DNA from 4 places in the Effusibacillus consociatus genome. Region 1 is predicted to be linked to each of the others. Evidence: riboswitches for the same ligand, from Rfam matches in the RefSeq annotation. Region 1 holds a riboswitch; each other region holds the start of a gene.

Region 1 (8,017 bases):
CCACCGCTAGCACGAACACAACGGGAAGCACCACAACTGCAGACACAACTGCAACAGCTAACACAAACACAACAACTGAGACCGCAAGCACAACAGCTGCCACAACAACCGACAGCACAAACGGGACTTCTTCTTCTACCACCAGCACCAACTCAACCACTACTGTTGAGGCAGTAAATCCGGATTCCTTCGTTTACAAGCTGAAGGAACTGGTTATCAAAATCAAACTGGTGTTTACATTTGATGACAAGGCAAAAGCGGATCTTCTGACCCAGCAGGCAAACGATAAAATCGGTCAACTGGAAGTCCTCAACCAAAACGGAAAAACCGAGTACAACGATATGCTGATCGAAGCGATCAACGAAGCTCTTGAAAGAGCTCAGGAAGCGTTGAAAGAAGCGAAATTGGAAGCTGAAAAAGAGCAGGACACCGAGGCGACAACCGAAATTGAGCAAAAAGAAGAAGCGGCTGTTCAAGTGGAAAAACATTCGCTCGTAGTCTTGAAAGCAGTGTTGAAAAAAGTGCCGGAGCAGGGTAAAAAAGGCATTGAAAACGCCATTGCAAAGCAAGAAGAAAAATTGAAGGTCAAGATGTCGATCAAAACAACTATCGTTCCTGCGACTGCAACACCTGCACCGGTTCAGCCTGAAGCAGCAAGCACAACAACAGCTTCGACTACCACTTCTACCACTGGAAACAGCACGAACACGGCTGCCACAACGGACGCAAAAGCGACAAAAGTTGAGACGAAGACACAGGTTGAAGTACCGGCGCTTGACGAAGCTGGCGTCAAAGTGAAAGTGGACAACGGCTTGCCCTTGGGACACACCAAGCAGGAAGAAAAGAAACCTGAGAAGCAGGAAAAAGGCAAACAAGAACACGGCAAGCAAGAGCAAGGCAAACAAGAACACGGCAAGCAAGAGCAAGGCAAACAAGAATAGCGGGAAATAAGAAAGCACCGTTCGAGTCCTCCTCTGGAGGCTTGAAGGGTGCTTTTTTAAGTAATCCTCGCAATTTATTCAACGGAAATCCACTGGAGAGGAACTGAGAAAATCCTTGAAGAAAAAAAGAGCAAGCGGCTACCAAGTAAGCGGACTATGTGCAGCAAGCCACGCAGCCCAGAGGAAGGCGATACCAGTAACGGCCAACAACAGAGACAGAAAAAATCGCCTTTCTCGGATGTTCTTCAACAACGGAGGTACGGCCAGCACCGCGAACACAAGTAAAAATGTGGAGACCAGAAACGGGTGTTTGAGCAAATCCATCCACCTCCTCTAACCAGTCTTCGAGATACTTATAATTACGCGGGTAAAGCCTGTCCGTATTCTGGTATTGTAGTGGAGGCGAGATTCTCAAATAGGTGATCACGGATTTTTAAATCTTTTTTAAAAAACGGATCACGGTTTCCTCAAAGTATCCTCATGTTTAAGCCATATACTGAACTTGCTTGTTTCTCTTCCTCTTTCCCCGTATTTTGAGAGCCGTAGATTCGTTTTTAGGCCCAAGCAGATGCTTGGGCCTCTTTTTTCTTCCGTCCTATAAGCGTTTTGCGCCTAGATAGCGTGGTCCCCAGTAAGGGTTGTCCATCGGTACGATCTTCACTCCGTATGAACTGGTCGCCGAAATGAATTGGTTATTGCCCAAGTAAATGCTCACATGGGATGCTCCCGGAGCATATGTCGTATGGAACACGAGATCTCCTGGCTGCAGGTTGGTAACCGGAGTTCCTACCTTATACATTTCAGCTGCCGTTCGCGGCAATTGAACCCCGTGCTGAGCGAAAACATATTGTACGAACCCGGAACAGTCAAATCCGGAAGGGCTTGTCCCGCCCCAAGCATAAGGTACCCCCACATATTTCCGTGCTGTGTCGGCTACGGCTGCGTACGATTTCTGTACCACAGGCATGCCGGATCGGGAAGCAAGTACAGGTTGAATCGCAGCTCCTCCGTTTTTGCCGGTATTGACAATCGCAGTCAGGCTATTTTCATCCCACTGCACTTTCGATCCTAATGTTTCGGCGATGAAGCGCAGCGGAACATAGGTCCGGTTCTGTATAAGCGCTACTTGGGTATCCAGTGCCACGGTTCTTCCGTTCACCGTCACTCGGTTGTCACCCGTCCTCAGCACAATTACGTTGTTTGCATTCTGAATAGTGACTTTCGCTGTTTCTCCTTGGTTCACCCAATTGACTGCATATCCGAGCTTTTCGGATACGAATCGAACCGGGACCTGGGTGCGCCGGTTTTCATCAATAAAAGGCTGCGCATCAGGAAATTGAATGAGTTGAGTGTCCACTTGGACGTTGACAGGACTGACAGCTGCAGCTTCCGCCACACCTGCATTTGAGGATAGGAAAGTAGTCACGGAGAAGGCTCCCGCGATCATGAGGGTTTTGACAATCTTATTCATGCTGTTCCTCCTTGAGCCTCCGAGGTTAGTTGACGGATTCGGGTTGAGGTCACCCTATGCAGAAACCTGCAATTCACCCCATAAAAAATGTCCCCCGTACCGGCCTTAAGCCGGATTCGGCTGTTTTTGCTTCTCTCTCAATTCGACAAAAACCGCGCTTTTCCTCTCCCTGAAAACCGTCCAATTTGTGGTAAAAAAGCATCAAAAAAAGCGCAATGCATTGAGCATTACGCCATCTTCTTATTGTCCGTTATCTTGTACCTGCAGGAGCTTGCGAGCCAGTTTCTCGGCTCGCCGCTTTCGATTGGCTTCATACAGATAATACACAATAGGGTAAGTGAGAATCCCGAGTGCAGTAGATATCAAAGTCATTCCGATCAATGTCTTCAGTTGAACATTCAGGAAACCTTCCAACCAGCCGGGCAGCCAGGCAGGCATGTGGATATGGAAAGGCAGAATCAAATCACCAAGACATTTTCCAAGCCCTAACATCGGAATCGGAAGAAACGTGAGTTTCCCAATCACATGGCCGATAATCGCAGCGGGCATCGACCCGCGAGCCACCCGCACCAAAGGGTAAAAAATAATATAAACCAACATCGCTGTGGAGATGACCATAAACTCAAGGCCAAAGCCAATCGCGAACCCCATCGCCACTTTTTTTGCACCGCCGGGCGACCGAAGCAATTTGACGTATTGATATTTCATGGATCGTCCAAGACGCTTCATCGTAAGGGCTTTCGATTTGCTCATGTCGGCATCTCCTCAGGTGTTCAATCTCTTCTATTAGAATAAGCGGTAAATCGTAAATTTGAAATATCGAAATTATTGGTAACAAAAAAGGGGCTCAGTCGAACACACCCATACTCAAATAGCGTTCCCCGGTATCAGGCGCCATGCAAAGCACTTTCTTGCCTGTCCCCAAGCGCTTCGCCATCGTGATGGCCGCAAAGACGGAGGCCCCGGAAGACGGACCGACCAGAATCCCTTCCTGGCGGGCCAATCTTTTCATTGTTTCTAGCGCTTCTTCGTCTGCAATTTGAATGATTTCGTCATAAATTCGGGTGTTCAGGATGGGCGGGATAAAGCCCGGGCTTGTCCCGACCAGCTTATGCGGTCCCGGCTTCCCTCCTGACAAGACAGGAGAGCCTTTTGGTTCGACAACCGCGATGTGCAGGTGCGGCAGCTTGTCCCGTAACGTCTCCCCGGTGCCCGTAATGGTTCCACCTGTGCCTGAAGTTGCTACAAATGCATCCAAATGTCCGTCCATCTGCTCAAGAATCTCTATCGCGGTGGTTTTGCGGTGCATGTCCGGATTCGCTTTGTTCTCAAACTGCTGCGGAATGAAACTGCGCGGGATTTGTTTCTGCAGCTCCAACGCTTTGGCAATCGCCCCCGGCATCCGCTGCTCGCACTCGGTTAGCACCACTTCCGCCCCGTAGGCTTTTACCAAATTAATCCGCTCTTTTGTGCAGTTATCCGGCATGACGAGAATCGCGCGATATCCTTTGGCGGCCGCATTCATCGCCAATCCGATTCCCGTATTGCCGCTAGTGGGCTCGATGATGGTATCCCCTTTTTGAATCAATCCGGCCGCTTCCGCCGCTGCAATCAAGTTAAAGGCAGCCCGGTCTTTCACACTGCGTGAGGGGTTAAACATCTCCAGTTTCACATACACATTGGCCGCCCCTTCCGGGACAACCCGATTCAGACGGACAACCGGTGTCCTGCCGATTAATTCTGTTACGTTGTTGTACACCTTCATGAAATCATCCCCAACTTCATCATATCATCCTGAACAGTCGGAATATAGACCTATTGTTACAATCCGCTCCTGAATTCCCGGGTATCATTCAAAACTTTATCAATTCGATCGAGCGCAATTTGATAATACGCTTCTTCCTTCTCGATTCCTGTACACAGGCGCCCAAGTCTGATACACGCTTCCGCCGTTGTCCCGGAACCGAGAAACGGGTCAAACACCTGATCCCCGGGGTTCGTTGACGCTTCGATTAATCGGTGGAACAGAGCGAGCGGCTTTTGTGTCGGATGGGCAGCCCGGTTATCGCTCCGGCGGATCCGTTCTTTTCCCTGACAGACGGGAAACTCCCAGACATCGCGGAGCTGCTTCCCGTTGTTATACTTTTTCATGGCTTCATAGTGAAAGGTATAGTGACTCCCTTTTGCAAACCACACAATAAATTCGGTGGAATGTGTGAAAACCCTGCGGGTCAGATTCGGCATGGGGTTCATTTTTCGCCAAGTGATGATATTCAAGCATTTGTATTTCAATTCTTTCAGTGCAATCATGACTTCACTGATATTGTGCTGCGAGCAGCAGACCATGATGGTGCCTGTGGTTTTGAGGAGAGGGTTTACCTTGCGAATCCATTCTCTCGTGAAATCCAGATAGCTTTCGAACGAGTACGTGTCCCAATTTTCATTGATCTTGTACCAGTTTCCCCCGTCGAGCTTGTTCTCCCATTTCATATCGATTCCGCTTGTATTATAGGGTGGGTCTGTGAGCACCAAATCAAATGAGTGTTCCGGCAACCGATCTAAAAGCGTCAGACAATCTCCGAAATACACACGCGGTTTCAATTTGACCGCCCCCTTTCGAATACTCCCCCCTTACATTCATTTCTTATGAACGGCGTTTTATTCCTGATTCCAAGAAAAAAAGCGGCCCTAATAAGGCCGTTGAACGTTCAAGTGAATATTTCCAGATTGGAGGTGCATATTATAACAGCCCCCTCCAGTTACGATGGAGAGGTAATGGAGAGTACCAAATCCCCTTTCTCAGATCGACTGATGCTGATTCACGTCACCTTATTAGTTTCTTCCAGTCTAGGGAATTATGGAATGGGAATGGCGGCAAGTCAAAGACGGGACCTGGCAACTGTGTATGCTCGGCTTTTGGTGGAAGGATCGGCTTATGGAGAAGACGGTACGAACCTCTTGATTGAAAATGGGTGGATGGAACAACCACCTATAGCACCTGATCGAAATACTCTTGCCAAAGGAAAGTAGGCTCCTGCATTGTGCCAACATCCACAACGTAGGAGCCTCTATTTCCTCCAGATTCGCCTATCACTCAGCCAACTGATTGCTTTCTGCCGGTGAACTGTAAACTGCCATCCGTTCTTTCGAAAAGTAGGAAACGAGTGCCATTACAAGTACGCTGGAAGCAATGCCATACATGATCGGATTGGTCGAAGTGATGCCCTCAATCATTAACCCGCTCAACACAACAACCGTACTTACGATAATGGAATAGAACGCAGCTTTAGCCGTTGCTCTTTTCCAAAAGAATCCGAGTACAAGCGGCACAAAAATCGCACCTGACAAGATTGCATAGGCAACATCAAGCGCAACGAGAACATCCTGAATCCAAATCGCAAAAATAATCGCCAAGATCCCGACGACAAGCGTTGTCAATCTGGATACGAGAAGGAACTGTTTCTCCCCCATATTTTTAAACCAGTACTGTTTCATGATGTCGTTTGTAAGCAACGTGGAAGAAGCCAATATCGTCCCCGAAGCGGTGGACATCAACGCAGAGCAAACACTGGCAAGAACGAGCCCCAGTACTCCGGGAGGCAGGATGGCGATCGCCATTTGAGCAAACGTATTTTGCGGATTCTCAATACCGGGAATCACGATCAACGCACACATTCCCACAATACTCAACGCGAGAGCATAACCGATGCTGTAGATACCGGCCCATACAGCTCCGACACGCGAAATCTTAATCGTTTTGGCTGTAAACACACGCTGCCAAATATCCTGGGAAACTACCAGCCCCAGAGAATACAGCAGGAAATATTGAAAAATCTGGTCCCCCCCAATCGTGGAGAAATCAAAATGAGACGCAGGCAGCTTCGCCAGAAGAGCATCCCAACCGCCAGCGGAGGAAAGACTCATCGGAAGCATGATAACGAAAATACCGACCGTCATAATCACAAACTGGATAATATCCGTAACCGTTACGCTCCACATGCCTCCCAGAATCGTATAAAAGAGGACAATCCCTCCACCGACAATCATCGAAACCGTCATATTCCAACCCAGCAATACATTAATAATCGCACCCATCCCGATCACTTGGGTAACCCCTACCATCAGGGTATAAATCGAGGAAACAAGTGCACTGATCAATCTGGTTTCCGAACTGTAGCGTTTGCCCAATAACTCGCTAATAGTCGACACATTGGCTCCGGAAATCCGTTTGATAAATAAAACACCCAAGAGCATGATGCCTAATCCGATTGAAGTGACGAACCACATACCCGACAGACCAAATTTATAGCCTAACTTGGTTGTTCCAATCGTTGAAGCTCCACCCAGAATGACAGCTGCAAGACAACCCAGATACATAAAAAATCCGAGATTGCGGCCGGCCAAGACAAAGTCTTCCGATGTTTTCGCTCTTCTTGCACCGATGATCCCTACCACAATCAAGACCGTAAAATACAGAAGAATGACAGACGTATCAAGCAAGTTCATTTGATTTGTCCCCCTATTTTTGAACTCACATCATTTAAGAACTTCTTACGCACATGGTTTCTGTTTCGTATTCCGTGACTGCTTCGGCAAGGATCCTGACCCCCTCATCAATTTCTTTCTTTGTAATGGTAAGCGGAGGGATCATTCGTATCACTTCACCACTGTTCCCGCAGAGGTAGAACAGGACGCCCTTCTGAAGGCATTTGTTCAAAATGCTCATGAGTCCCTCGCCGTTGGGTGCTTTTGTAAAAGGGTCTACGATTTCAATCCCGATCATCAAGCCCACCGCACGGATGCTTCCGATTGAGAGATGCTGGTTTTTTAACTCGGAGAGTTTTTCGTGTGCGTATTTCCCCATCGCCTTGGAATTTTCTACAAGTTTCTCTTCTTTCATCACTTCCAGAGTCGCCAATGCCGCAGAACAGGCAATCGGATTTCCGCCGAACGTGGTTCCGTGACTGCCGAGGGGCCATTTTTGCATTAATTCCTTGGATGCCACCGTTGCACTGAGAGGAAGACCCGACGCGATTCCTTTGGCAATCGCCATAATATCCGGTGTCACGCCAAAAGTTTGCGCTGCAAACCATTCGCCCGTCCGTCCAAATCCGGTTTGCACCTCGTCAAAGATCAGCAGAATGCCGTGACGGTCGCAGATTTCCCGGATTTTTTGCAGCCATGCCCTTGGAGGGATAATGTATCCACCCTCGCCAAGCACCGGTTCCACAATCATGCAGGCCACTTCTTCCGGGGACACCTGGTGGTTAAAGAGAGTCTTAAAGTCTTTTTCCAGCTTTTCCACACAATACACTTCAGGATCCTGTCCGCTCGGGCAATCGTCCACTTTCGCGTAAGGAACGTGATAAGTGAGTCCACTGGGCTGCAGATATTTTCTGTACTTGCTTTTGGATGTCGTCACGCTGAGCGCTCCCATCGACCGGCCATGGAAACATCCGAGAAAAGAAATGACATAAGGTCTCTTTGTTACATGCTTGGCCAGTTTAATTGCTCCTTCAATCGCCTCTGTACCGCTGTTCCCGAAGAAGAAGCATTCCAAACCTTTGGGCAGTACCGTCGTCAATTCTTCGCTCAATCGGAGAAG
Region 2 (8,017 bases), on a different contig from region 1:
CGGGGTTCCAATCGGATACACTCCGGTTTGTGAACCGGCAATTCCAACTGTACCGGCGGGAATGGAAAGACGGGGAGACTCGCGCCTCGGTGCCGCAATGCGTTCAGACATTCCGCCCAAATAGGGAAACCCGGGAGCAAACCCGATCATATACACCAAGTACTCACCGTTTGAATGGATGTCAATCACTTCATCCGGTGTAAGCCCGTTATGTTCCGCCACAAACTCCAGATCCGGACCGAACTCTCCCCCGTAACATACAGGAATCTCAACTGCTCTCGGTTCGGCATCTAGCGTATCCCCGAGTTCTGAAACGATTTCTTCCAGCACGGAACAAATCACTTTATAAGACGTCCTCAAAGGATCATAAAACACCGTAACGGTTGTAAACGCGGGGACATACTCTACCATCCCTGGGATCGGATGTTGATCCAGATACGCTGCCAAGGTTTTCACTTTGCGGTGTGTCTCGAGATGAATCGTTTGGCCTAATTGAACGATCACAGCAGAATCTCCAAGCGGGATCAGTTCAACATATGATACGCTCGGCACCCTCTCACCCCCATTTAGTTTTGTGCCAGGTCAGCCGCCAACGATTCCTTCAGGCCTGTCCATCCTAGTTTGTGCGAAATTTCATTGGCTGCACCCTGCACCTTTTTGATCAGGACCGGTAAGCGATCTTCTTGAAAACGAGCCTCCGGGCCCACAATACTCAGACCGGCGACAACCTGTCCCTGATGATTAAAGATGGGTGCCCCAACCGCAGATGTAGAGTTATGGAGTTCAGAATGACTAACGGAATATCCTGTCTTTCTCGACTCTGACAATACGGTCCGTAACCGGTCAGGATCCGTAATCGTGCCGGAACCAATCGGCTTAAGTTCAACCTCATTCAAATATTTATCCTGTTCAAAATCAGGCAAAAAAGCCAACAGTATTCGTGGACACGCCCCTGCATACATGGGCGCTCTTCGGCCAATTGCGGTATATACCCGGACAGGCTGGTTGGTATCCACTTTCTCGATATAGATGGCTTCATGACCGTCCCGAACAATTAAATTCACCGCTTCCCCGATCTCGTCCCGAAGACGCGTCATAACCGGAAGTGCCACTTGACGAATATCCAACCGCTCCGCCACAAGTTGTCCAAACTGGAGGAACAGCAATCCAAGCGAGTATTTACCCTCTTCGTCCTTCGTAAGGAATCCCATCTCTTCCAGTGAGCCAATCATTCGATGGACAGAAGTCTTTGGAATTTTTGATAACTCGGCCATTTCTTGCAGACTCAACCGCTCATTTGTGAGAAACAGATTCAGAAGTTCCATCGATTTGACAACCGTCTTGTTTTTATGCTGCACCGGGTCGCCCTCCCTACAGTGGATACATTTCGAGAAACTTCGTATTGACATCTCCTTTACAAAAGGCAGGATGACGGAGCACCTTCAGATGGAAAGGAATTGTTGTTTTGATTCCTTCAATCTGAAACTCAAGAAGCGCTCTCTCCATCCGGGCAATTGCTTCCATGCGGGTAGGAGCCCAGACAATTAACTTCGCAATCATCGAATCGTAAAATGGGGTAACCTTGTAACCGTTGTAGGCTGCAGAGTCAACACGGACCCCAAAACCGCCAGGCGGAAGGTACTTTGTGATTGTTCCGGGACAAGGCATAAAATTCTTGTCCGGGTCTTCAGCGTTTATGCGACATTCGATCGCCCAACCGTTGAGTTCGAGATCTTCTTGCGTAAAAGACAGCTTCTCTCCTGCTGCTACTCGAATCTGTTCCTGAACCAAGTCGATTCCGGTAATCATTTCCGTAACCGGATGTTCAACTTGAATCCGTGTGTTCATTTCCATGAAGTAATAATTTCCGTGCTTATCGAGCAGAAATTCAACCGTACCGGCTCCCGAATAATTCACTGCAAGAGCAGCTGCAACTGCTGATTCTCCCATTTGCTTCCTAAGCTCCGGGGTTAGAGCAGGGGAAGGAGCTTCTTCAATCAACTTTTGATGTCTGCGCTGAATGGAGCAGTCCCTTTCTCCCAGATAGACCGCATTTCCGTGCTTGTCAGCCATGACCTGAATTTCTACATGGCGTGGTTCTTCCACAAACTTCTCGAGGTAAACACCTGAGTTACCAAATGCGGTCTCAGCTTCAACTTGAGCCATCTGAATCGATTTTTCCAATTCCTCGGGATTGGAGGCAACGCGCATTCCTTTACCACCGCCTCCGGCAGTCGCTTTTACAATAACGGGATATCCGATTTCCTTGGCAACTTGCAGTGCTTTTTCAATATCCTCTATTAACCCGTCTATTCCGGGAACACAAGGAACATTGGCGTTTTTCATTGTCTCTTTCGCAACCGATTTGTCTCCCATTTTCTCAATTGCTACCACACTCGGACCGATAAAGGTGATGCCGCAAGCTTCAACGATCTCAGCGAAAGCAGCATTTTCTGCAAGGAACCCGTAACCGGGATGAATCGCTTCGGCTCCTGAAGCAGTGGCTGCGGACATAATATTAGGGATATTGAGGTAGCTCTTCGTGCTTGCAGTAGGGCCCACACAATATGCTTCGTCCGCGAGCTTAACGTGTAAAGAGTCTCGATCCGGTTCTGAAAATATTGCCACCGTCTGAATCCCCAGCTCTTTACAAGCCCGGATCACTCGGACAGCAATCTCTCCTCGATTTGCAATCAATATTTTCTTAAACACTTGGCCGCCCCTCCGTATTAGTCGACTTTGACAAGGAACAGCGGCTGTCCGTATTCAACCATTTCGCCGTCTTGGACCAGAACGGCAGCGATTTCACCTCGTACGTCCGCTTCAATTTCGTTCATTAATTTCATCGCTTCCAGAATACAGACCACTGTCTTGTCCGTTACTTTTGAACCGACTTTCACAAATGGCTCCGCGTCAGGTGCCGAAGCTTGGTAGAAAGTACCCACCATAGGGGATACTATTTTATGCAATGTCGGGTCCTCTACCGGTGTATCCGCTTTCTTTTTCGTAACTTTCTCAACAGTAACGGGAGTTTCTGCAGGTGTAACAACGACCGGGTTGATAGGTGAAGATGTCGTATATTCTGCGTTCACGGATGGTATCACCAGCGGAGCCGCAACACTCAACTCCTTTTTTATCACCAGCTTCGTCCCAGCCGCTTCGAGATTCAGTTCGGTCACGGAAGTTTCATCAATTAACCGTACAAGCTCACGAATTTCATTCAACTTCAACATTTTGAATTGTCCTCCGGTTTCACGTTCGTTCCGAATTTCGGAATTTAAGTTCCGAATTTTACAATGTCTTTACATGAATATTACAATTCAGCGAATAAAAAAACAAGAGTAAAAAATTAACCCCTCAACTTTTTGACTTTGAAATCGAAATCGAATCCTAATGCATATGAGTTAACCCAAATAAAATGACATGCCTTTATAAAACAGGCATGTCACTTTTGCAGAAATCTCACAATTTTCAATTCAATCCAATGCCACCCTTTCGCCAAATCATAGGGCAGCAGAATGAACGTGCAAAGAAAAGCCACCGGGAGAACCATTGTGAGCCGTAGAGTCCGGTTCTCCACCAGAGAGTGGATCATATCATATTGGATGTTATGCCGGTTTTCTTCCGCGACTTGCGGCAGAAGCTCCGATAACAACTCATGGTAGATACGGCCCGTAGAATTCACCAAGTAGAGAATCAGCCCGCTTACCAGTGCAATCGATACATATTTCCACAATGGAACAACCCCCTTTTCTCAAAGGTGTCTCTTCCAGTCTATGTACCCGGACAAAAAATGGGTTCCATTGAAAGCACAAAAATAGAGCAGCCAGTCGGAAATCCGACTGGCTTGTAATTAGATGCGTTTTGCTCCAATATAGCGGGGTCCCCAGTACGAACTGCTGAAACTGTCAATCTTTACCCCGTGGGAACTGGTTGCCGAAATAAACTGCTGATCCCCGATATAAATGCCAACGTGGGTAGCTCCTTGCGCGTATGTCGTGAAAAACACCAGATCTCCCGGCTGCAGTTCCGAAACAGCAGAGCCTTGTTCGAACATTGCTTGCGATGTGCGCGGCAGTTCAATGCCTTTCTGTGCAAACACATAACGGACAAATCCGGAACAGTCAAATCCTGATGGACTGGAACCTCCCCAAGCATACGGAACACCGACAAATTGTTTTGCGGTTTCTGCAGCATCCGCGTTGGCTGATTGAGCTTGTTTCAACTCCTCCGCTTTCTTTGCGGCCGCTTCCTCAATTTGTGGGGCGGTAGTCGGCCCGACTTTGCCCGTTTCTTGAATCCCGTGATCCTTTTGGAATGCTTTCACAGCACCTTCAGTGATCTCACCATAGTAACCGGTGTTTGAAGGATATGTGAAATATCCCAAAATCCTCAAGTCTTGCTGTAAGGCAACAACTTCTGATCCTTGTGAGCCTTTTTCCAGCAGCTTTTCCCCGTACTTTGTAGCAGCTTCCGCATTTGAAGCGCCAAGGGAGACAGTAACAATTGTCCCTGCAAATACAAGTGCCTTCAGAAACTTATTCAATTTGATTCGATTCCTCCTGAAGCCTCCGAGGTTAGTTGTCGGGTTCGGGTTGAGGTACCCTTCACAAAAAATGCGATTCACCCCATAAAGTAGGTCCCCCGTACTGACAAACACTGTCAGATTCGGCAATATTTCTACTAATCTTTTAAAAAATATCACGAATGATGTCGAACTTCAATAGACTTTGGTCCGAATGACAGTAGTACTTTAGACCTATTTTCTTTTGTTGATCCACTCTAGAATATCTGTCAAAACCTCTTCCTTTTCCGGTTCGTTCACCAACTCATGATACAATCCCGGATAGATCTTTAACTTCTTATCCCGCGAGCCGGCTTTCTCAACAAACGGAATAGCTGCTTCCGGATCCACAATTCGGTCGGCACCCGCCTGCAGGAGCAGCAGCGGCTGTTGAATTCTGCTTGCTTGGAGCATCGCCTGCTGCATCGCCACCTGCAATTCTTCAAACCATCTGATTGAAACCCGGGACTCGTTATAGGGATCTTCGGAATATTTTTTCACCACGTCAAGCGAACGGGATACATCCGCAGCAGCAATGCCATTGGGCATTCGCAGGCGAGGCGTCAATCTTCCAAGCACCCCTGCCAGGTTCCGTTTCCATTGGGGAACCTGCATCTTTAACCTGAGGCATGGAGAACTCAACACCACTCCTTTGATCGGCAGATTACCCGCATCCGGCTCCTGCAAAAAGCGAACCGTTACCAATCCCCCCATTGAGTGTCCAAAAAGAAACACAGACGTGTCCCCTACAGTATTTTTTGTTTCTGTCAGCCAGTTTCGTACGCAGTCAGTGTAATCGGAGAATCGATCAATATGGCCGCGTGTACCCGGGGACTGTCCGAATCCAGGCAGATCTCCGGCAAAAACTGCAATATTCCTGGCGAGAAACCAGTTGATCACGTGTTCATACCGGCCGCTGTGTTCCCCTGCCCCATGAATAAGTAATATTGCTACCCCAGTGGAGCCTTCCGGAATCCATTGTTGAAAATGTAGTCCCTCCATGTCCCGTCCTCCTTTTGTATCATGACATTATTCGAGGAATTTTCTGAAATTCCTGCAACAAAAAGAGCCGGGGGAATTTCCCCGACTCTCTCGTCACACAATATTAGTGCATATCCGCAAGTGCTTTCTGATCCAGCAGAACAATGTGTCGCTTTTCGACATCGATATGGCCTGCCGTTTTAAACTCATTCAGTATTTTACTGGTGGTTTCCCGCGTGGATCCGATCAGGCTTGCCATATCCTCATGTGTCAGTCGAATCCCGATTTTCACTCCGCCATCCACCCGTTGCCCGTGCAGATCTGCCAATTTCAGCAGCAGCCGGGCCAATCGGGTTTGGACGTCATAGAAAACGAGATTCTCGATTTGTTCCTGTACTTCTTCCAATCTCTGTTCCACAATGTGTGCCAGCCGCAAAGAAATCATCGGGTTGCGGGAAATGATTTTCTCGAACTCGTGCTTGTTGATCGCACAAATATAAGCATCATCAAGCGCTTCCGCATAGTACTTGCGCGGTTCATCGCCAAAAATCGCACTTTCCCCAAAGATCGCACCCGGTTCCAAAATCACCAGTGTAAAGTGTTTCCCTGTATCGGAAAGCCGGGAAATTCGAACCCGGCCTTTTTTTAACAAATATACTGCGTTGCTCGGTTCATCGGGGGTAAAAATAAAGTTTCTTTTTGGTACGACAGAAGGTTGACTCCCTTTCCCTAGCTGATCCAGCTCTTCCTGCTCCACCCCTTCGAACAGTTCAAACTCTCGTAATTCGCATACTGAACACAGACTGAGCATCCGTTGTCCCTCCTCTCAATCCGGAAAGATCCTGTATAGTACACCGTAGCACACTCCCCAGAAACTGACAAGAGGCGGATGAACCTGCACTGGATTTCCAATCTAATGTTCCGCAAGAATTTGCCCCAGCAATACCCCGCCGCCACCAGGTTTCATAGCGGCTTCCATCAGCTCTTCCTCAATCAAAATCCGCAAAGTCTGCTTTCGAGCGTCTCGTACATATACTACATGGTATGCATCCGGAGCAAACTGCGCGAGGACTTTTAACAAAGGTGTGTCTGCTGTCGCAGCGATTGACCTTACCGGAAGCGGGCGGCTACCCCGCTGCCGTTTTTTCGTATCCAGGAAACGAATGGTGTCGTAAGGCAATTGCCTTCGCAACTGCCAAGCAGACACAAACAGAAACACCCCGAGTGTCACCATTCCCATTTGGACGAATCCGGCCCATAATGCCAGCAATCCGGCAATCATCAAAACAGTTGAGAGGATAAAAGCCATTCCAATCGCCACCCCTGTCGCCTTCTGAAATCCCAATGATCGTGAATACGCCGCCCTGAGAATCCTTCCTCCATCGAGCGGTAACGCCGGCAGCAGATTAAAAAACGCAAGGGTCAAATTGATCGTGATCAGATAAGAGGCAGCGTGATCGTTCAGCAGTCGTAAGTCCTGCAGCCCAATCACCACAAACAGCAAAACGAAATTCATGAAAGGGCCCGCCATGGCAATGATCGTCTCATGGCGAGGCTGCCACCCCAGTGCTCCGTGTTCCAAGCGTGCAACTCCGCCAAACGGCAGAATCTCCATCTCTTTGACCCGGTATCCGTAAAAAAAGGCCGCTGCCACATGCCCCAGTTCATGAATCAGTACGGTGGCAAACAACAACACCATCTCACGGAAGTACGGCGTCCAGGCTGACACAACCATCAAGAGAACAAAAAGAGGATGAACCTTGATTTTCATCCCCTTCCCCAAGGCTCCCATCACGGCTTCTTCCCTGCCTGAGTTAAAATATCCTGCGGATTTACCGGTTTGTTTTTTATAAAACGGGCGAAGTACAGATCGGACGGCTCTTTCTTCGCCGTTTTCCCGATCGTCTGTCCCGTGTACACCCAATCTCCCGGTTTAACCGACCCCGACTCCAAGTGACCATAAAGCGTTTGCCCCGCCGACCCGTGATCCACAATGACATAAATGCCGTACTTGTCATTCTTGTCGAATTCTTTCACTTGACCTTTGGTCACCGCTTTCACATCTGCCGCCGAGGTGGTTTGCAAAATGACCGCGGGATGCTTTTCGGCATCGTAAGGGGTTGTAACCTTAAAATCTTTCAGAGGCGGTTCGTAGGTAATATCCTCGATTGTGGTATTGGAACCGGCGGTGGATGTCGGAATAGCCAGGTTCGCATTGCCAAGATGGGAGGCCATCCAATTCGAAAGTGCCGTAATGTCAGTTTCTTTTGTCATTACCGTTCTTACAACGTGTTGAGCGCGTTCTGCCAGTGGATGCGAGGATTGAAACGCTACATAGGTAACCAGCACCAAAACGGCCGCCCCAATCACCTGTGCCACGATTCGGCCGCTCTCATGTTCCTCATATTCGTCATGCTCTTTATATCCCCGCTTGGAACTCCACGGCCCGTCCCAACGGGAGTAATTCGAACG
Region 3 (8,017 bases), on a different contig from region 1:
CTGGATTTTTGCAGCATCGTGGAGTAAGTATAGAAAGACTAATCGGGCACATGTACTTTGGTACAGAAGGAATACTCGGTGTTCCGATTGGGGTTTCATCCTCCTTTATCTTCCTGTTTATTCTATTTGGAGCCTTCCTTGAAAAAACGGGCGTAGGTGACTATTTTAATGATCTGGCCCTGGCGATCGCGGGGAGGAGGATTGGCGGTCCGGCTAAAGTAACTGTATTCTCGAGTGCCTTACAAGGTACCATTAGTGGAAGCTCCGTTGCCAATGTAGTCCAATCCGGAGCATTTACCATTCCTTTAATGAAAAGACTGGGCTACCGTTCGGAATTTGCGGCGGGTGTGGAAGCCTCTTCTTCAACCGGTGGACAAATCATGCCTCCGATTATGGGAGCCGCTGCCTTTTTAATGGCGGAATTTATCGGTATGAATTACTGGGATATTGCAATGGCTGCAGCAATACCCGCGATTCTGTTCTTTGCTGGGATTTGGATGATGGTTCATTTTGAGGCTAGACGCACCGGACTTCGTGGATTGACTGAAGAAGAAATGCCGAACCGCAAAGAAGTATTTAAAAAAATATATTTACTGTTGCCAATTGTGGTAATCATTGTGCTCTCAAGTATTGGTGTCACACCGATTCGGTCGGCACTGTATGGAATAGTGGCAGCTATTGTGGTTGGGGCTTTCCGTAAAGAAACTCGCATGTCCCTTAAGGATATTCTGATCGCATTTGAAAATGGGGCAAAGGCAGCTCTCGGGGTAGTTGCGGCTACTGCGGCTGCTGGGATCATTGTAGGAGTGGTTACCCTTACGGGAGTAGGTTTGAAATTTGCCAATGGATTGCTTGAGCTGTCAGGTGGAGTCATTCTGCCAACGCTGATCCTCACGATGATTGCTTCTTTGATCCTGGGCATGGGTGTGCCTACCACCGCTAACTACATTATCACGTCTACAATTGCAGCGCCTGCGATTATCGCATTGGGCTATCCTGCATTGTCGGCCCACATGTTTACTTTCTATTTCGGTATTGTGGCAGACATTACACCGCCCGTAGCTTTAGCTGCATTTGCCGCTTCGGGAATTGCCAAGAGTAAACCGATCCGCACGGGTGTCGAGTCGACACGGCTGTCAATATCGGCGTTTATCATTCCGTATATGTTTGTCTTGTCACCGGCCCTGCTGCTTGTAGATACAACGTGGGTAGAAGGTACGTGGGTTGTAGCCAAATCTTTCATTGGAATGATCGCTGTCAGCGCGGGGTTGATCGGCTTCTGGTTCCGTCGCATGCCCGGTTGGGAACGAATCATTTTAACGATTGCCGGGTTACTGTTAATTATGCCAGGCACACTGACTGATATTGTTGGTCTGGGAATAATCGGTGTTGAACTGGTTATCCAATACCTGCAGACGCGTAACCGAAAAGCGGTTCTTAACGAATAACAAAGAAGTGGTTGCAGTTTATTCTGCAACCACTTCTTTGTTATGCTTTACTCATGCAAATGGTAAGGCAAGGTTGCAACAACGACATTCTTCCGCCCCAAAAGCTTAGACCGAATTCGGAACGCAGACTGGTTGTGAAGCACACGATGCCAGAACTTCTTGGGGACAAACTGCGGCAACAACACCATAACCGTATCGTTTGGATCTACACGGCAATCGACCCGCTCCACAAATTCGACAAGAGGTTCGACGATGGTTCGATATCTGGATACGAAGGTTACAAGCCGAACCCCAGAGTTCCATTGCTCCCATTTTTCCTTCATTTGATCTGCCTCTTCCTCAGAAAACGCCACGTAAAAAGCAACTACTCTCGGAGAGAGTGTCTTGGCATAAGCAATGGTCGATGCGACGACTCGATGGATTCCTGCAACAGGTACAATTATGACGGATTCTTTTTGAGGAAGGGGATCCTTTAAATCAATCCGCAATTGAGTTCCCACTGCTTCGTAATGACGGTGGATTTTGGTAATTACCCATAGCAAAATAGGTGTCAAGACGATCACGATCCATGCGCCTTCCGAAAATTTGGTGACGCTGAAAATCATTAGCACAACAAACGTAACAACAGCTCCAACTCCATTTATGAACACCCGGCGCTGCCATCCTTTATTCCGTTCTCGCACCCATTTTAGAATGAGTCCGCTCTGTGCCATGGTAAACGATAAAAATACCCCAATTGCGTAGAGCGGGATCAGAAGATCCGTTTTTCCGTTGAACAGGATCAACAGGAGACTGGATAACACACCTAACGTAATAATCCCATAATTGTAGGCTAAACGGTCCCCTCGATGGGCAAACATTCGCGGGAAGTTTTTGTCCTGCGCCATAATCGAAGCAAGAATCGGAAAGCCGCTAAAACTGGTGTTAGCTGCTAATACCAAAATCAACATTGTGGCGATTTGAATAGCGAAATACATTCCGCCTCGTCCAAATGCGTTCTCCGCAACCATCGACAGCACAGAAGTGTGCCCTTTCGGATCCGGGTGGACACCGTAAGCTAATGAAAAGATGGTTACCCCGCCAAAGATTACCGCCAATAACATCCCTAATGTAAGCATTGTAAGTTTCGCGTTGCGCTGCGAAGGGGTTCGAAAGTGCGGTACAGCGTTGGAAATTGCCTCTATACCCGTAACCGCCGAACAACCGGAAGAAAAAGCTTTCAGCAGGACAAACAACGTCAACCCGGAAGGGATTGTGGTCGGAGGAGCAATCTGTTGCACGGAATGCCCCGAACCCGTCAGCAAGTCGAAAGCACCTTTTCCCACTAGAGAAAGCATACAAAAGATAAACAAATAGGTTGGCAAAGCGAAAACTGTTCCCGCTTCAGATGTGCCTCGGAGATTCATCCAAACCATGATCCAGACAAGAGCTACAGCTATCGGTATTACATACGGTATTGTTACTGGAAATGCGGACGTGATTGCTTGAACTCCGGCTGCTATGGAAACAGCCACTGTTAATACATAATCAATTAACAGAGAGACACCCGCCAGACGTCCCCACATAGGTCCCAAGTTTGTCTTGGCTACCATGTAAGCGCCGCCTCCTTGCGGATACGCGTCAATTACTTGACGGTAGCTGACAACCAAGACTCCGATAAGTAAAATAATCGCCGTTGCAATGGGTAACGAAAAAGAGAACGCCACGGCTCCGACGGTAGCCAATTCAAGCAGAATCTGTTCCGTTCCGTACGCAACAGATGAAAGAGCGTCTGACGATAAAATCGGCAACGCCTTCCACACCGGCATTTTTTCTGATTCGATCTCGGTGGACTTCAAGGGTCGTCCAATCAGGATTCTTCTGAGTCTTTGGCTCTCCATTAATCTTTTGCCTCCCAAGAGCTTCCGCTTAATTACGTAGTTAGAATACCCTAAACGGACTGCTCCAAATTCTTTAATACACATAAACCTACAGATTTTCATAAATCCGTCACATCAGCGAAATAAAAAGAACCGACACCTACTTTTCCTTAAGAACCGAAGCTCCACAGAAAAAGTCTGTATCGGTCCACCGCATACCCAAGAAACCACTCCCGTTTCTCCAGTACGTAGTCAACCAAGACCGTTACCTAACCAGTTAAAGTGCGATAAAAAATAAAAAAGACCATCGCAAACGAATTGGATAGGCCAATGGACCTTCCCTGCTTTAGCTTACGAAGTTAGCTGACGGGTAGGATGGCAGAGAAGTTCATCTCATCCCTCCTGATCATTCAGGATTAACCCCACGTGATTGGTTCCTCCGCTCCTGGCTGCTGCCAGAATTAGGCTAGATTCAATTGTTGTTATGATACTACTTGGATTTGAAAATATTTGCACGTGTGTTTTTTGTGAAAAAAGACCCGCTTTTCACTTCAAATACACACAAATAAGTGATTTAAGACCATTAATCTTATGATAGCTCTTTTTTCATGATTCTCATTCTTTCTGTAAACATCTTTCGTTCTGTCAAAGAATATAATTGTTTTAATATGGGTGAAATAGATGATAGCATTCACCTAAGTCACAGTCTTGGCGAATGCCAAGTTTTCTGTATGTTATAATGGGAAAAACTGCATATGCAGCTGTATGGATCGAATAGGAGGATGATACATATGACCGTTGCCACAAACCGGCTTCCCAAAAGAAATGAAATTCCGGACGAAATGAAATGGAAGTTGGAAGATATCTATGCTTCAACCGAAAAGTGGGAGCAGGATTATCAGGAGATCAAGAGTCACATCGTAAAGATCCAGGGATTTGAAGGGAAATTGGCCGAATCGGCGCAGAATCTGCTTGATTGTCTCAAGGTCCAGGACCAACTGGCTGAGAAAATGGGCCGACTTTATGCCTATGCCCGCATGCGCCGCGATGAGGACAATACAAACACGGTTTACCAAGCCCTTACAGACCGTGCGGCTACACTTAGTGTACAAGCGTCCAGTGCAACCGCTTTTATCACGCCGGAGATTTTATCCATTCCGGAAGAAACCCTTAAGAGGTTCATGTCTGAAGAAACGGGTTTAGAACTTTATCACTTTGTGATTCACGAAATACTGCGTTCCAAAGAACATATTCTGTCACCTGTTGAAGAACTGCTCCTGGCTCAAGCGGGGGAGTTAGCCCAAGGTCCGGGGACAATCTTCGGAATGCTGAACAATGCTGACATCAAATTTCCAACTATCAAAGATGAAAACGGCTATGAGATTGAACTGACAAAGGGCCGATATATCCAGCTCCTGGAGAGCAAAGACCGTCGGGTAAGAAAAGATGCGTTCGAAGCGCTCTACGAAACGTACCGCAAGCAAAAGAACACGCTGGCCGCTATATTGCATGCAAGTATTAAGAAAGATGTGTTCTATGCAAGGGTTCGAAAATACGAATCGGCTCGGCATGCTGCGATGGATGGCGAGAATATTCCGGTTGAAGTCTATGACAACCTGATTCAAGCCGTACATGAGTTTTTGCCTGAAATGTATCGCTATGTAAGGCTCCGCAAGAAGTTGTTGGGTGTGGAGGAGCTGCATATGTACGATCTCTTCGCTCCTATCGTAAAGGATGTGGAATTCAAAATTACCTTTGAGGAAGCGAAGCAAATGATTGCCAAGGGGTTGGCACCTTTGGGGGAGGAATACGGGAAGATCCTGCAGGAGGGCTTTAATTCCCGATGGATCGACGTGTTTGAGAATGAAGGCAAGACCAGCGGGGCATATTCCTGGGGCGCTTACGGTACACATCCTTTTGTTCTCATGAATTGGCAGGACAATATGAACAACATGTTTACCCTTGCTCATGAAATGGGCCATGCCATCCATTCCTATTACACGAACACTACCCAGCCTTTCACGTATGCAGACTATACGATTTTTGTGGCGGAAGTGGCATCGACGTGTAACGAAGCACTGGTACTGCATCACTTATTGGAGACCACCACCGATCCCCGCGAAAGGATGTATCTGATTAATCATCAGTTGGAAGCATTCAGAGGAACTGTATTCCGTCAAACCATGTTTGCAGAATTCGAAAAGATTACCCACGAGAAAGTGGAAGCGGGTGAACCACTCACACCGGAATTGTTGTGTCAGATCTATCGAGAACTGAACTTGAAATATTATGGGCCGGATATGGTGGTGGATGAGGAAATTGATATGGAGTGGGCCAGAATTCCTCACTTCTACAATGCGTTCTATGTGTACAAGTATGCAACGGGATTCTCTGCAGCGACTGCACTGTCCCAACAGATTCTAACCGAGGGCACCCCTGCCGTCGAGCGATACATTAATTTCTTAAAGGGTGGAAGTTCTGATTACTCGATCAACCTTTTGCAGGGTGCAGGAGTTGATATCACTTCCCCAAAACCTGTACGGGATGCGTTAGAAGTGTTTAAGAAATTGCTGGATGAGATGGAACAACTGGCAGCTCAAGTTCAATAAAGGAAAGTATTGGAGCCTCTCTTGGGTAAGGGAGGTTCCGTTGTTTTATTGAATCATGTATCAAAATTTATCTCTTAAAAATGGTAAAAAAGTTTTAGTATCTTACAAATTTCGACAACATTTTTGCTGGTTTGCTAGTATTATAGGATTATCGAGCGATCGTTTGATCGTAAATTCTAGTTAATCAAACTGATCTCGAATTTACAGTAAGTTCTATATCCGTTCAGTAAGGGGGGGAAAGCGAATGAAGAAAGCAGTTGGTTTTGCTATTCTTGCGACAATGTTTGCAATGGCTGCCGTTTCCGGTTATGCTCTCAGTTATTCAATCCGTTTCTAATCTTTATGGGAGCCGGGGCTGCCCGGCTCTTTCCATGAAATAGGGTGTGTATACGTGATAATTGACGGTTTTGTTTTAGGGATTTTAGTCGCAAAGATTCGTGGCGGAAAGTTTCGCGACCTGCTGAATGTGGAACTCGGTTCTCTCTGGCTGATTGTTTTGGCATTTCTTCTTCAATATGCTATTATAATATTCAATCCTTCCTTTTTAAATTTTGCGGTTCCCTTAAGTTACGGCTTGTTACTGCTTTTTAGTTATCTGAATCGCAATCAACTGGGCTTTCGGTGGATCCAAACCGGACTTTTTTTGAATCTCCTTGTCATGACGGCGAATGGTGGACGAATGCCTGTGGATGCTTCAGTGGTTGGGCAGTTTGCTCCGGAGAAACTATCTAGTCTATCAGCGGGCGAGTCGGGGAAACATATTGCGATGTCCAGTGATACTCACCTGAATTTGTTGGGGGACATTTTTTACCTTCATGCTCCTTATCCGCATGAGGTATTGGTGAGCTTAGGAGACATCCTGTTTAGTGTAGGGGTATTTATCTTTATTCAAAAGGTTATGGTCAAGAGGAGATCTCCCATTCAGGGGAGTGTCGTCAATGGGACTTAACAGAAAGCATGTTCTTTGTTTGTACGAGGTTCTATGTTATACCATTTTTGGGATCCTCTTTTATGCCAATTTTCGAGAAATTACCAATAAAGAATGGGTAGCGATTGTGACGTTAACAGGAATCGCTACCCTGTTTGAATTGAGGCAAATAAGACTTCCTTCTGGTGAACGTTTATCTATTGTTACTCCTTTGTTATTTACAGCGGGAATTTTGTACGGGATTGAACCTATCTTTCTTATCGTGCTGCTGATGGCAACCATCATCATCATCAACCGTCCAAAGAGCTGGAATCTCATTTTATTCAACAGTGTGCAGTTTGGGCTATCGGCTTTTGCCGCTTTATGCGCCTTTCAAATGGCGGGCGGCAGGATTGGTTTTTTCGATCTGCAGGAATCCAATACTTATCTGTCTTTCGCCTTTGTATATTTTTTCACTAACGTATTCCTTATCAGTTTTTACATGACGATTCGCAGTGGAGCACCCATTCAGGAAACTCTGCGGAAATTACTTGAAAAGCAATCAGTTCTTATTTACTGCACGATGATGACATTCGGTCTCTTAATGACAATTGTTGTTGAAGCAGAAGGAATGGGCGGAGTCATCCTGCTTAGCATCATATTGTGGTTTCTGGGAGTCACCTACCGCCATTATTACGAAATGTATGATCATTTTCGATCTTTATCGATAAAGGATGAACTGACAGGGCTTTATAACCACCGTTACTTTCAGGAAAAGCTGACTGAAGTGATCATGGATGGGGACACCGTGTCTTTGCTTTTATTGGATCTCGATTACTTCAAGATCTACAACGATATGTACGGCCATCCCCAGGGGGACAAGCTCTTGCAAGAGGTATCCGAAGTCATCAGTAAGCACATTCCTGACCAAGGGATTTTCTGCCGGTATGGCGGGGAAGAGTTTGCGGTGATTCTTCCCGGTCAAGGAGGGGACGAGGCACTTGCTGTCGCTGAATCCATTCGGCTAGGTGTCTCTGAACACAATTTTGATGGTATCGAACATATGCCGAAACAACGAATCACGGTTTCGATTGGTGTGTCCTCTTATCCCGATATGGCGAGCTCGAAAGAAAATTTAATCATTTTGGCGGATGAGGCCCTCTACAAAGTGAAATATACAAGCCGCAATAAGGT
Region 4 (8,017 bases), on a different contig from region 1:
TTGGTAAAACTGATAACCGTGTCCCGGCCGGTTACTTTACGGGCCAGTTTCAGGGCACTTTCCACCGAGTTGGTACCTGTCGGCCCCGGAAACATGACCTTGTAGTGCAAGCCCCTCGGCTTAAGTATCACATGGTAAAATCGTTTCAGAAAATTCTCTTTCGCAGCAGTAGCCATATCGAGGCTGTGCGTAACCCCATCATTCATCAGGTATTCAATCAGCTTTTCTTTGATCTTTGGATTATTGTGCCCATAGTTTAACGCACCGGCACCGGCAAAAAAGTCAATATATTCCCTTCCCTCTGCATCCCAAAGTTTATAGTCCCTGGCGTGTGTAAAAACGGTTGGGAAACTCCGGCAATAACTGCGGACCTCAGATTCCAACTTTTCAAATACCCTCAACGGCGATCGCAATTGTTCTACTGCTTTCATGAAATCCTCCTTTTAAGTCTTTATTTTTTAAAGGGTCCAACCCGAAATGTCATCTCAGCCTGATGGTTTCGTCCCGGAAACAAATGGGCGGGGAAACACTCCACTACCTCACAATCGGTCGCAAATTCCCTTGACAGGCTGCGAAAGAGCGACTGGGACGGAAGATTCGACGGCGATACTGTCGCTTCAAGATATCGGATCCCTGCACAAGCGTCTCGCGAGATCAGTTCTTTTAAAAGCGCCATCCCTAATCCACTTCCCCGGTGGGATTCACTGACCCCAATCTGCCACACAAAAATAGTGTCATCACTCGTTGGAGGCCGGAAAGCAGACACGAATCCGACTATTTGATTCCGTTCCTCGGCAACGACACAAGTGCTGGAAAAAAACTTGCACAACATCAGATAGGCATACGGGGAATTTAGATCCAATACTCCAGTTTCTCTCACCAATTCCCAGATTTGCCCACCGTCTTCTTTCCTTGGTTCCCGCATCCGAACTCTGTGCACCGCGCCATTTTTTATAGTCATCACCCCCTTTCATAAGCTATCTTCCGGTTCGAAAACGGGTCAGGAACGATTTGAGACGAGGGCTATCCGGCGCTCCGAAGATCTCTTTCGGAGGGCCTTGTTCAACAATTCTCCCCCCATCGGTAAATACAACCCGATCCGCCACATCACGGGCAAAGTCCATTTCATGGGTGATGAGAAGCATTGCCGTATCCCCTGCGGCAGCAATTTCCTTGATCACCGCAAGCACCTCGCCCACAAGCTCAGGGTCCAGAGCGGATGTAGGCTCATCGAAAATCATGATCTTGGGTCGCATCACCAAAGCCCGGGCAATCGCCACACGCTGCTTTTGCCCCCCGGAAAGCTGTGACGGGTAGGCATTCAGTTTATCGGCTAATCCCACTTTCTCAAGCATTGTAATGGCCCGTTCGACAGCCTCATCGCGCGATAACCCCAACACATGGATTGGCGCCTCTGTGACATTGCGCAAAATGTTCATATGGGGAAACAGATTGAAATGTTGAAAGACCATTCCGATGCTGCCGCGAATCCTGTGAAGATGTTTCTCATCTGCCCACACAAGCTTTCCTTTTACTTTTTTGTGCCACAAGAGTTCACCATCCACCTCAACGATCCCGGAAGTCGGTTCCTCCAAAGTCATCAGAATACGGGCGAGCGTGGTCTTACCCGAGCCGCTCGGTCCAATCACAGCCACCTTTTCACCCGGAGCAATCTCCAGATCAATCTCTCGCAAAATTTCCTGATCGTCAAATGACTTGCTTACTTTTTGAAATCGGACAATCGGACGATTGACGCCATTTTGGTTCTGATCGGAGAATTCTGTTTCAAGCTGTACACTCACATTCCCACACCCTTTCTTTGAACTTGACGGTTCAACCGGATTTCCAATCTGCGAAACAGTAGGGATGACGGGTAACTTAACAACAAGAACAGCAATCCGACGATTGTGAATGCCTCCAGGTAACGGAACGATTGCGAACCAATGATTTTTGCGGTTTGCATCAGTTCCACCACGGTGATTGTGGAAAGTAAAGGAGTTTCTTTAAACATGACAATCAGATAATTCCCAAGCATGGGAGTGACGGGACGAATCGCCTGCGGAAGGACAATTCTCATCCAAGTTTGAATCTTCGAGAAATTGAGTGCCGTAGCCGCCTCCCACTGCCCGCGGGGAACATCGTTGATTCCCGCCCGGTAGACTTCGGACAAATACGTGCTGTAATGAACGCCCAAGCCCAACACACCAATTGTGAATGCAGATAACTCGATTCCGTAAAACGGGAGTGCAAAGTACAAAAAATACAATTGAATCAACAGGGGAGTGCTGCGTATAAACTCCACTATTCCAGCTGTAGCCAAGGAAAGTGCCTTAAATCTTGACCTCCGCCCAAAAGCGAACAGCAATCCCAAAATTGCAGCCATAACGAACCCCAGCAGTGTGGCGGAAATCGTGATTCCAATCACATCAAACAATTTCGGCAAAATCGACAGAGCAAAATCCCAATTCCACATGGTTTACACCCTCCCTGCGGTGACTTTCCGTTCAATCCAACGGACTGCCAGTGTCAGGGAATATGCCAGCACAAAGTAGATTCCAAGCATGCAAGCAAAGATCTCGGGCGTTCTTGAAATATCAAAGGTCCGAAGCATCATCCCTTTAAAAGTCAGGTCGGTAAGTGTAATCAATGAGACGAGGGACGTGCCTTTAAGCAGCTCTATCAACAGATTGCCGAAAGCAGGCAGCATTATCATAAACGCTTGCGGAAGAATAATACGTCTCATTCGTTGCACTGGTGTCATATTCAACGCAATTGCCCCCTCGGTCTGCCCCTTTGGCACTGCAAGGATGGAACTGCGAACCACTTCTGACCCGTAGGCTCCATAATTCAGGGCCAATGCCACTACGCCAGCCGCCATAGGCGACAACTCGATCCCGAGCATCGGTAATGCAAAGAATAGCCAAAACAACTGGACGAGCAGAGAAGTACCGCGAAAAACTTCAACATAAAAAGCCGTTATGATCCGGACTGGCGAATACTTTGAAAGCCGACCGAATCCCGCAACAAAAGCCAAAACGAGTGCGACGCCGGCTGATAGACCGGTAATCTGAATTGTTACGGCAGCTCCTTCCAGAAGAGGCGGCAGCAGATCTAAAGTTGAAATAATCGATGCCACTCCTTTCGTTCAAAACGTAAAACTTTATGGTTTGGAAAGCTGTTCTGCAGTTACATCCCCAGGAAGTTCCTGTTCAGTGAATCCGAATGGCTTAAGAATTTTAAGCAGTTCACCGGACTCCTTCAACTTGGCCAGCTCCCGGTTAAATGCCTCGCGGAAATCGGCATCTTCTTTTCGAAAAGCGGCAGCTCCATACCCTCGTACACTTTTGCCGTCTATCACCGGTTGTTTGAAATCCATAACCCTTTCAATATTGGAATCTTTAGCCGATTCCATTACGGCTTGCAAAGACGGCCCCGTCATTGTAATGGCGTCAACACGACCCGCTTGCAGAGCTGCAATCGCAGAAGCTTGATCCGACACAATCACGATACGATCTTCCGGAACACCCGATTTTTTCAGGTACTCCAATTCAATTGCTCCTCCCATCACCCCCACTTTTGCCTTCGAGTTGGAAGCAATGTCCTGATAACTGTGCAAACTGAGCGGGTTCCCCTGCTTAACAGCCAACGCTTCCCCGATGCTGTATTCCGGATTGGCAAAGTCGACCTCCTTTGCGCGTTCCGGTGTAATGTACATCCCTGCTGTGATAATATCGAAGCGTTTTGCTTTGAGCCCCGGAATCAGCGAACCAAATTCGGTCAGGACAGGTCTCATTTCATTGATTCCCAAATTTTTCAGTACAGCACGAGCCACTTCAACCGCTTCACCTGTCAGTTTCCCGTCTGGGGTCGCATATGCGTACGGCTTTTCGTTAGCAAACCCTACTGTTACATATCCCTCTTTCTTTGCACGTTCTAGCGCAGACTCCCCGGATGAATTTCCCCCGCCGGTTTTTACAGAGATGCCGCAGCCTGCGAGCAGCAGCCCCGCTGACAGAATCCCGGTAAGCAGTACTGTCATTCCTGTTCTTTTCAAGAGATTTCTACCCCTTTCAACTGATATTTTTGTGAAAAAAAAGACCAATACAAACTTTCTCCCGGAACCGAAGTTCCAAGGAAAAAGTCTGTATTGGTCCACCTAAAACACAATTTCCAGGCAGTCGAGGAATAAGTGAACGAATCCAGACATGACCTGCCGGTAGCAGATCCCTTGGATCTTCCCTGCTTAGCCGACGAGGTTAGCTGACGGGTAGGATGGCAGAGAAGTTCTTCCCACATCCCTCCTGGATTCGAGTCCAGGATTAACCCCCAAAAAAACCTTGGTTCCCCCGCTTCCTTTTTTCAAAGAAATTAGGCTTGGTATTTACTTAATCCATAAGCAAAACAAATGAAAAGTGATTCACGTTATTCGCTTTTTTTATAGTACCATAGTTATCACTATCACTCACCCTTGATAAATTCTGAATATATCGCCAGATCCCCACTCACATTGGATGAGGGAAAATTAACAGCCAGATCCCTATCTTTCCTCCCATATCGTTCCATATCCTAGGCTGTCCTACCCGAAGACAACGTTGACCAAAACAAAAAGACGCCCGAAGTATCGGACGTTTTTGTTGAACGACAATCTCCCTTGATTGATAGCAACTCTTACTTGATCGCTTCACGAAGTGATTTGCCCGGTTTAAAAGTAGGCACCTTCGTTGCTGCAATATCGATTTCTTCGCCGGTCTGAGGATTGCGGCCCTTACGAGCTGCACGCTCCCTGGTTTCAAAGTTTCCAAAACCGATCAGTTGTACCCTGTCACCCTTCACCAGTGCTTCCATAATGCTTTCAAATACGGCATCTACTGCCCGTGCCGCATCTTTCTTCGTAAGTTCGGATTTCTCTGCTACTGAGTTCACAAGATCTGCTTTATTCATGATCCTACACCCCCTCTCCTGGGTTCTCTATTTAAGCAGTATTACTTGTGTATCCAATTTTGATGCAAATATACATAAACAGGATGAAAAATATAGAAATTCCGTATTTCCCTCTCCATTAAAAAAAGAAAGGCTCAAGCCAGCCCTTCTTTTTTCGCACAGACAGTACTGTTTTCTTAAAGGATAATCGCAATCAATCCGCCGCTTCCTTCATTGATGATTCGCTCCAGCGTTTCCTTCAATTTGTACTGGGCGTTTTCGGGCATCATGGCCAATTTGGCAGAGATCCCCTCACGCACAATGGCCGACAAAGATTTTCCAAAGATATCCGAATCCCAAATCTTGAGAGGATCTTCTTCAAAATCCTGCATCAGATAACGAACCAATTCTTCGCTTTGCTTCTCAGTTCCTACGATCGGCGCAAATTCCGATTCCACATCCACACGAATCATATGAATGGAAGGAGCCGTTGCCCGTAAGCGAACACCAAAACGTGAACCCTGGCGGATCAGTTCCGGTTCATCCAACGCCATTTCTTCCAGTACCGGCGGTGCAATGCCGTATCCGGTCAATTTCACCATCCGAAGCGCATCTGCCACCTTGTCATACTCGCGTTTGGCAGTCGTAAAGTCTTTCATCAACTGGAGCAGGTGGTCTTTTCCGCGAATTTCAACACCCACTACCTCTGTCAACACCCGGTCGTACAGTTCGTCCGGAGCGGTCAAATCAATATCGGCAATCCCTTGCCCCATATCCATACGGGCCAAGGCAGCCCGTGAAATGAATTCATAGTCGCTGAATACGCCGACCACACGGTCGATGTCCCGCAGTCTCCGGATGTCCTGAACCGTATTGCGAACACAATCTTCAAAATTCGAACGCAGCCAGTGATCGTTATCCAGCACCATAACCCAGGAGGGCAGGTTCACATTCACTTCGTGCACCGGAAATTCGTATAGTGCTTCCCGCAGAACGACCATAATATCGTCCTGGTTCATGGTCGCAACCGACAAAGCCACAACGGGGATATCGTATTTCTCGACCAACTCTGAACGCAGGGCCTCTGTTTCCTGGTGATGCGGATGAGTGGAGTTGATCACCATCACAAAAGGCTTGCCGAGTTCTTTCAGCTCGGAAATCACCCGTTCTTCAGCTTCCAGATAAGATTCCCGGGGGATTTCGGCGATACTTCCGTCTGTTGTGATTACAAGTCCGATGGTTGAATGATCGGCAATCACTTTGCGAGTCCCTACTTCAGCAGCTTCCTGAAACGGGATGGGCTCGTCAAACCATGGAGTGGAAACCATGCGAGGACCGTTTTCATCCTCATAACCGCGAGCTCCTTCCACCGCATAACCAACGCAATCCACCACTCTTACGTTGATATCCAGGCCTTCTTTTACATTGATCTCCACTGCCTGATTCGGTATAAATTTAGGCTCTGTAGTCATAATGGTACGACCGGCTGCACTTTGCGGCAGCTCATCGGTCGCACGCACCCGATCCGCTTCATCCGAAATATTCGGAAGTACAATCAGTTCCATGAATTTTTTGATAAAAGTGGATTTACCGGTACGAACAGGGCCCACTACGCCGAGATAGATATCTCCACCTGTTCGCTCCGCAATGTCTTTAAAAATATCAAACTTCTCCACGCTTTTCCCTCCCTACTTAATGTCGGCGTAGAAGTTACCGCAACCCCCTCGATCATCCCTCCCCAGATGCTCTTGGATGTTTGTACATGTATATTGAACCGCCAAGAGTTTTATTCCGAGGTGGCTTTTTTTAAGGGGCTTTTCGAGTTTTCATCTCTATGGATATGCGGAACAAAGGAGTTTAGAACAAGCCCAAACAAAAAGCACTCGGAAAACCGCTTCCGAGTGCTATGTATATGCGGGCTATCTTTTTTCATTCCATTCCGGAGCACCATATTTGGTGCGGACAAGCTCCTCCAATAGATGCCGCTCTCTTTCCGTAAGCTCACCGGGGACCAGTTCAATTCCTAACCCCTTCTCAAATCCGGTCCGGAAAGCGGCTTCCGCCACTTCAAACGAGATTTCCCGTCCGGTTAACTGTTTGATCGAGACCGCTTTTTCTCTAAAACCTGCCTTTAGCCTCTCACGAAGCTTGTCGGATGAAAAATAAAGAACCGAAAATAAAAGATCTTCATCCAAATCCAATAAAATGGAGCCATGCTGCAAAATTGCGCCTCGCTGACGAGTTTGGGCACTCCCCGTCACTTTGCGTCCTTCCACCACCAATTCATACCAGGAAGGGGAGTCAAAACAAGCGGATGACCCAAGCGATGCGTATTTTTGTTTTTCCTCTTCCGTGGCTAAAGACACCATACTCGCTTGCAAGCCGAGATTTCGAAAGCCTTCCACCAGCCCCATTGACAATACCCGGTAGGATTCGTTTACCGACTTGGGCATATTCGGGTAGGCTTCGGAAACCACAATCGAATAGGTTACTTCGCGGTCATGGAGAACTGCCCGCCCGCCGGTAGGCCGTCGGACAAATCCGAGACCTTTGGCCCGCAGTACAGGGAAATCGATTTCGGCTTGCTTCTGAAAGTAGCCAATTGATACAGTGGCAGGATTCCATCCGTAAAATCGCACTGTAGGAGGCACAAGACCTTCACTGTGAGCGATCAATACAGCTTCATCCAAGGCCATATTCTCCGCGGGGGAAAACAAGCCGGTCGGTAATAAACGCCAAGCTTCCAAATCTGCAGCCTCTGTTACCCTTTAATGACTTCCGCGTACTGATCAGCACTTAACAGATTGTCAAGTTCTCCAGCATCCTTCAGCTCAACAACAATCATCCAACCGTCACCGTACGGAGACTCGTTGACTTTTTCCGGCGAATCTGCCAGAGATTCGTTTACTTCAACAATCTCCCCGCTGACTGGTGAATAGAGATCGGAAACCGTTTTTACGGATTCGACCGTGCCAAAGGTAGAGTTTTGAACAACCTCATCCCCAACTTCAGGCAGCTCAACAAACACAATATCTCCAAGTTCGGATTGTGCAAAATCGGTGATTCCTATGTATGCCTTGTTTCCTTCTACACGAAC

Evidence for each region. Region 1 has a riboswitch for cyclic di-AMP ahead of ACFO8Q_RS23000 (C40 family peptidase). Riboswitches for the same ligand answer to the same signal wherever they lie in the genome.
Region 2: it holds a riboswitch for cyclic di-AMP, as region 1 does, so the genes downstream of both, ACFO8Q_RS11080 (C40 family peptidase) here and ACFO8Q_RS23000 (C40 family peptidase) in region 1, are expected to answer to the same signal.
Region 3: it holds a riboswitch for cyclic di-AMP, as region 1 does, so the genes downstream of both, ACFO8Q_RS08205 (APC family permease) here and ACFO8Q_RS23000 (C40 family peptidase) in region 1, are expected to answer to the same signal.
Region 4: it holds a riboswitch for cyclic di-AMP, as region 1 does, so the genes downstream of both, ehuB (ectoine/hydroxyectoine ABC transporter substrate-binding protein EhuB) here and ACFO8Q_RS23000 (C40 family peptidase) in region 1, are expected to answer to the same signal.

What each region holds. Positions count from the first base shown of each region.
Region 1 covers NZ_JBHSHC010000156.1:22,173-30,189, forward strand. Annotated here, with positions in the region: gene ACFO8Q_RS22990 (DUF5667 domain-containing protein) at 1-941, shown strand, start outside; gene ACFO8Q_RS22995 (hypothetical protein) at 1,080-1,265, opposite strand; gene ACFO8Q_RS23000 (C40 family peptidase) at 1,537-2,412, opposite strand; cyclic di-AMP (ydaO/yuaA leader) riboswitch at 2,412-2,544, opposite strand; gene ACFO8Q_RS23005 (DUF2062 domain-containing protein) at 2,653-3,165, opposite strand; gene cysK (cysteine synthase A) at 3,260-4,177, opposite strand; gene ACFO8Q_RS23015 (DNA-methyltransferase) at 4,234-5,013, opposite strand; gene ACFO8Q_RS23020 (DUF3231 family protein) at 5,059-5,442, shown strand; gene ACFO8Q_RS23025 (sodium:solute symporter family protein) at 5,503-6,918, opposite strand; gene ACFO8Q_RS23030 (aspartate aminotransferase family protein) at 6,953-8,017, opposite strand, start outside.
Region 2 covers NZ_JBHSHC010000093.1:41,599-49,615, reverse strand. Annotated here, with positions in the region: gene pxpB (5-oxoprolinase subunit PxpB) at 1-552, opposite strand, end outside; gene ACFO8Q_RS11100 (IclR family transcriptional regulator) at 567-1,358, opposite strand; gene accC (acetyl-CoA carboxylase biotin carboxylase subunit) at 1,372-2,712, opposite strand; gene accB (acetyl-CoA carboxylase biotin carboxyl carrier protein) at 2,730-3,233, opposite strand; gene ACFO8Q_RS11085 (hypothetical protein) at 3,446-3,736, opposite strand; gene ACFO8Q_RS11080 (C40 family peptidase) at 3,854-4,546, opposite strand; cyclic di-AMP (ydaO/yuaA leader) riboswitch at 4,552-4,684, opposite strand; gene ACFO8Q_RS11075 (alpha/beta hydrolase) at 4,760-5,566, opposite strand; gene ACFO8Q_RS11070 (Crp/Fnr family transcriptional regulator) at 5,670-6,356, opposite strand; gene ACFO8Q_RS11065 (M50 family metallopeptidase) at 6,459-7,337, opposite strand; gene ACFO8Q_RS11060 (peptidoglycan DD-metalloendopeptidase family protein) at 7,337-8,017, opposite strand, start outside.
Region 3 covers NZ_JBHSHC010000053.1:26,443-34,459, forward strand. Annotated here, with positions in the region: gene ACFO8Q_RS08200 (TRAP transporter permease) at 1-1,448, shown strand, start outside; gene ACFO8Q_RS08205 (APC family permease) at 1,496-3,328, opposite strand; cyclic di-AMP (ydaO/yuaA leader) riboswitch at 3,642-3,785, opposite strand; gene pepF (oligoendopeptidase F) at 4,099-5,916, shown strand; gene ACFO8Q_RS08215 (DUF5317 domain-containing protein) at 6,308-6,865, shown strand; gene ACFO8Q_RS08220 (diguanylate cyclase) at 6,855-8,017, shown strand, end outside.
Region 4 covers NZ_JBHSHC010000112.1:235,300-243,316, reverse strand. Annotated here, with positions in the region: gene ectB (diaminobutyrate--2-oxoglutarate transaminase) at 1-431, opposite strand, end outside; gene ectA (diaminobutyrate acetyltransferase) at 452-961, opposite strand; gene ehuA (ectoine/hydroxyectoine ABC transporter ATP-binding protein EhuA) at 978-1,802, opposite strand; gene ehuD (ectoine/hydroxyectoine ABC transporter permease subunit EhuD) at 1,799-2,473, opposite strand; gene ehuC (ectoine/hydroxyectoine ABC transporter permease subunit EhuC) at 2,477-3,136, opposite strand; gene ehuB (ectoine/hydroxyectoine ABC transporter substrate-binding protein EhuB) at 3,161-4,039, opposite strand; cyclic di-AMP (ydaO/yuaA leader) riboswitch at 4,231-4,385, opposite strand; gene ACFO8Q_RS16170 (HU family DNA-binding protein) at 4,669-4,941, opposite strand; gene spoIVA (stage IV sporulation protein A) at 5,118-6,596, opposite strand; gene ACFO8Q_RS16160 (lipoate--protein ligase family protein) at 6,840-7,667, opposite strand; gene gcvH (glycine cleavage system protein GcvH) at 7,682-8,017, opposite strand, start outside.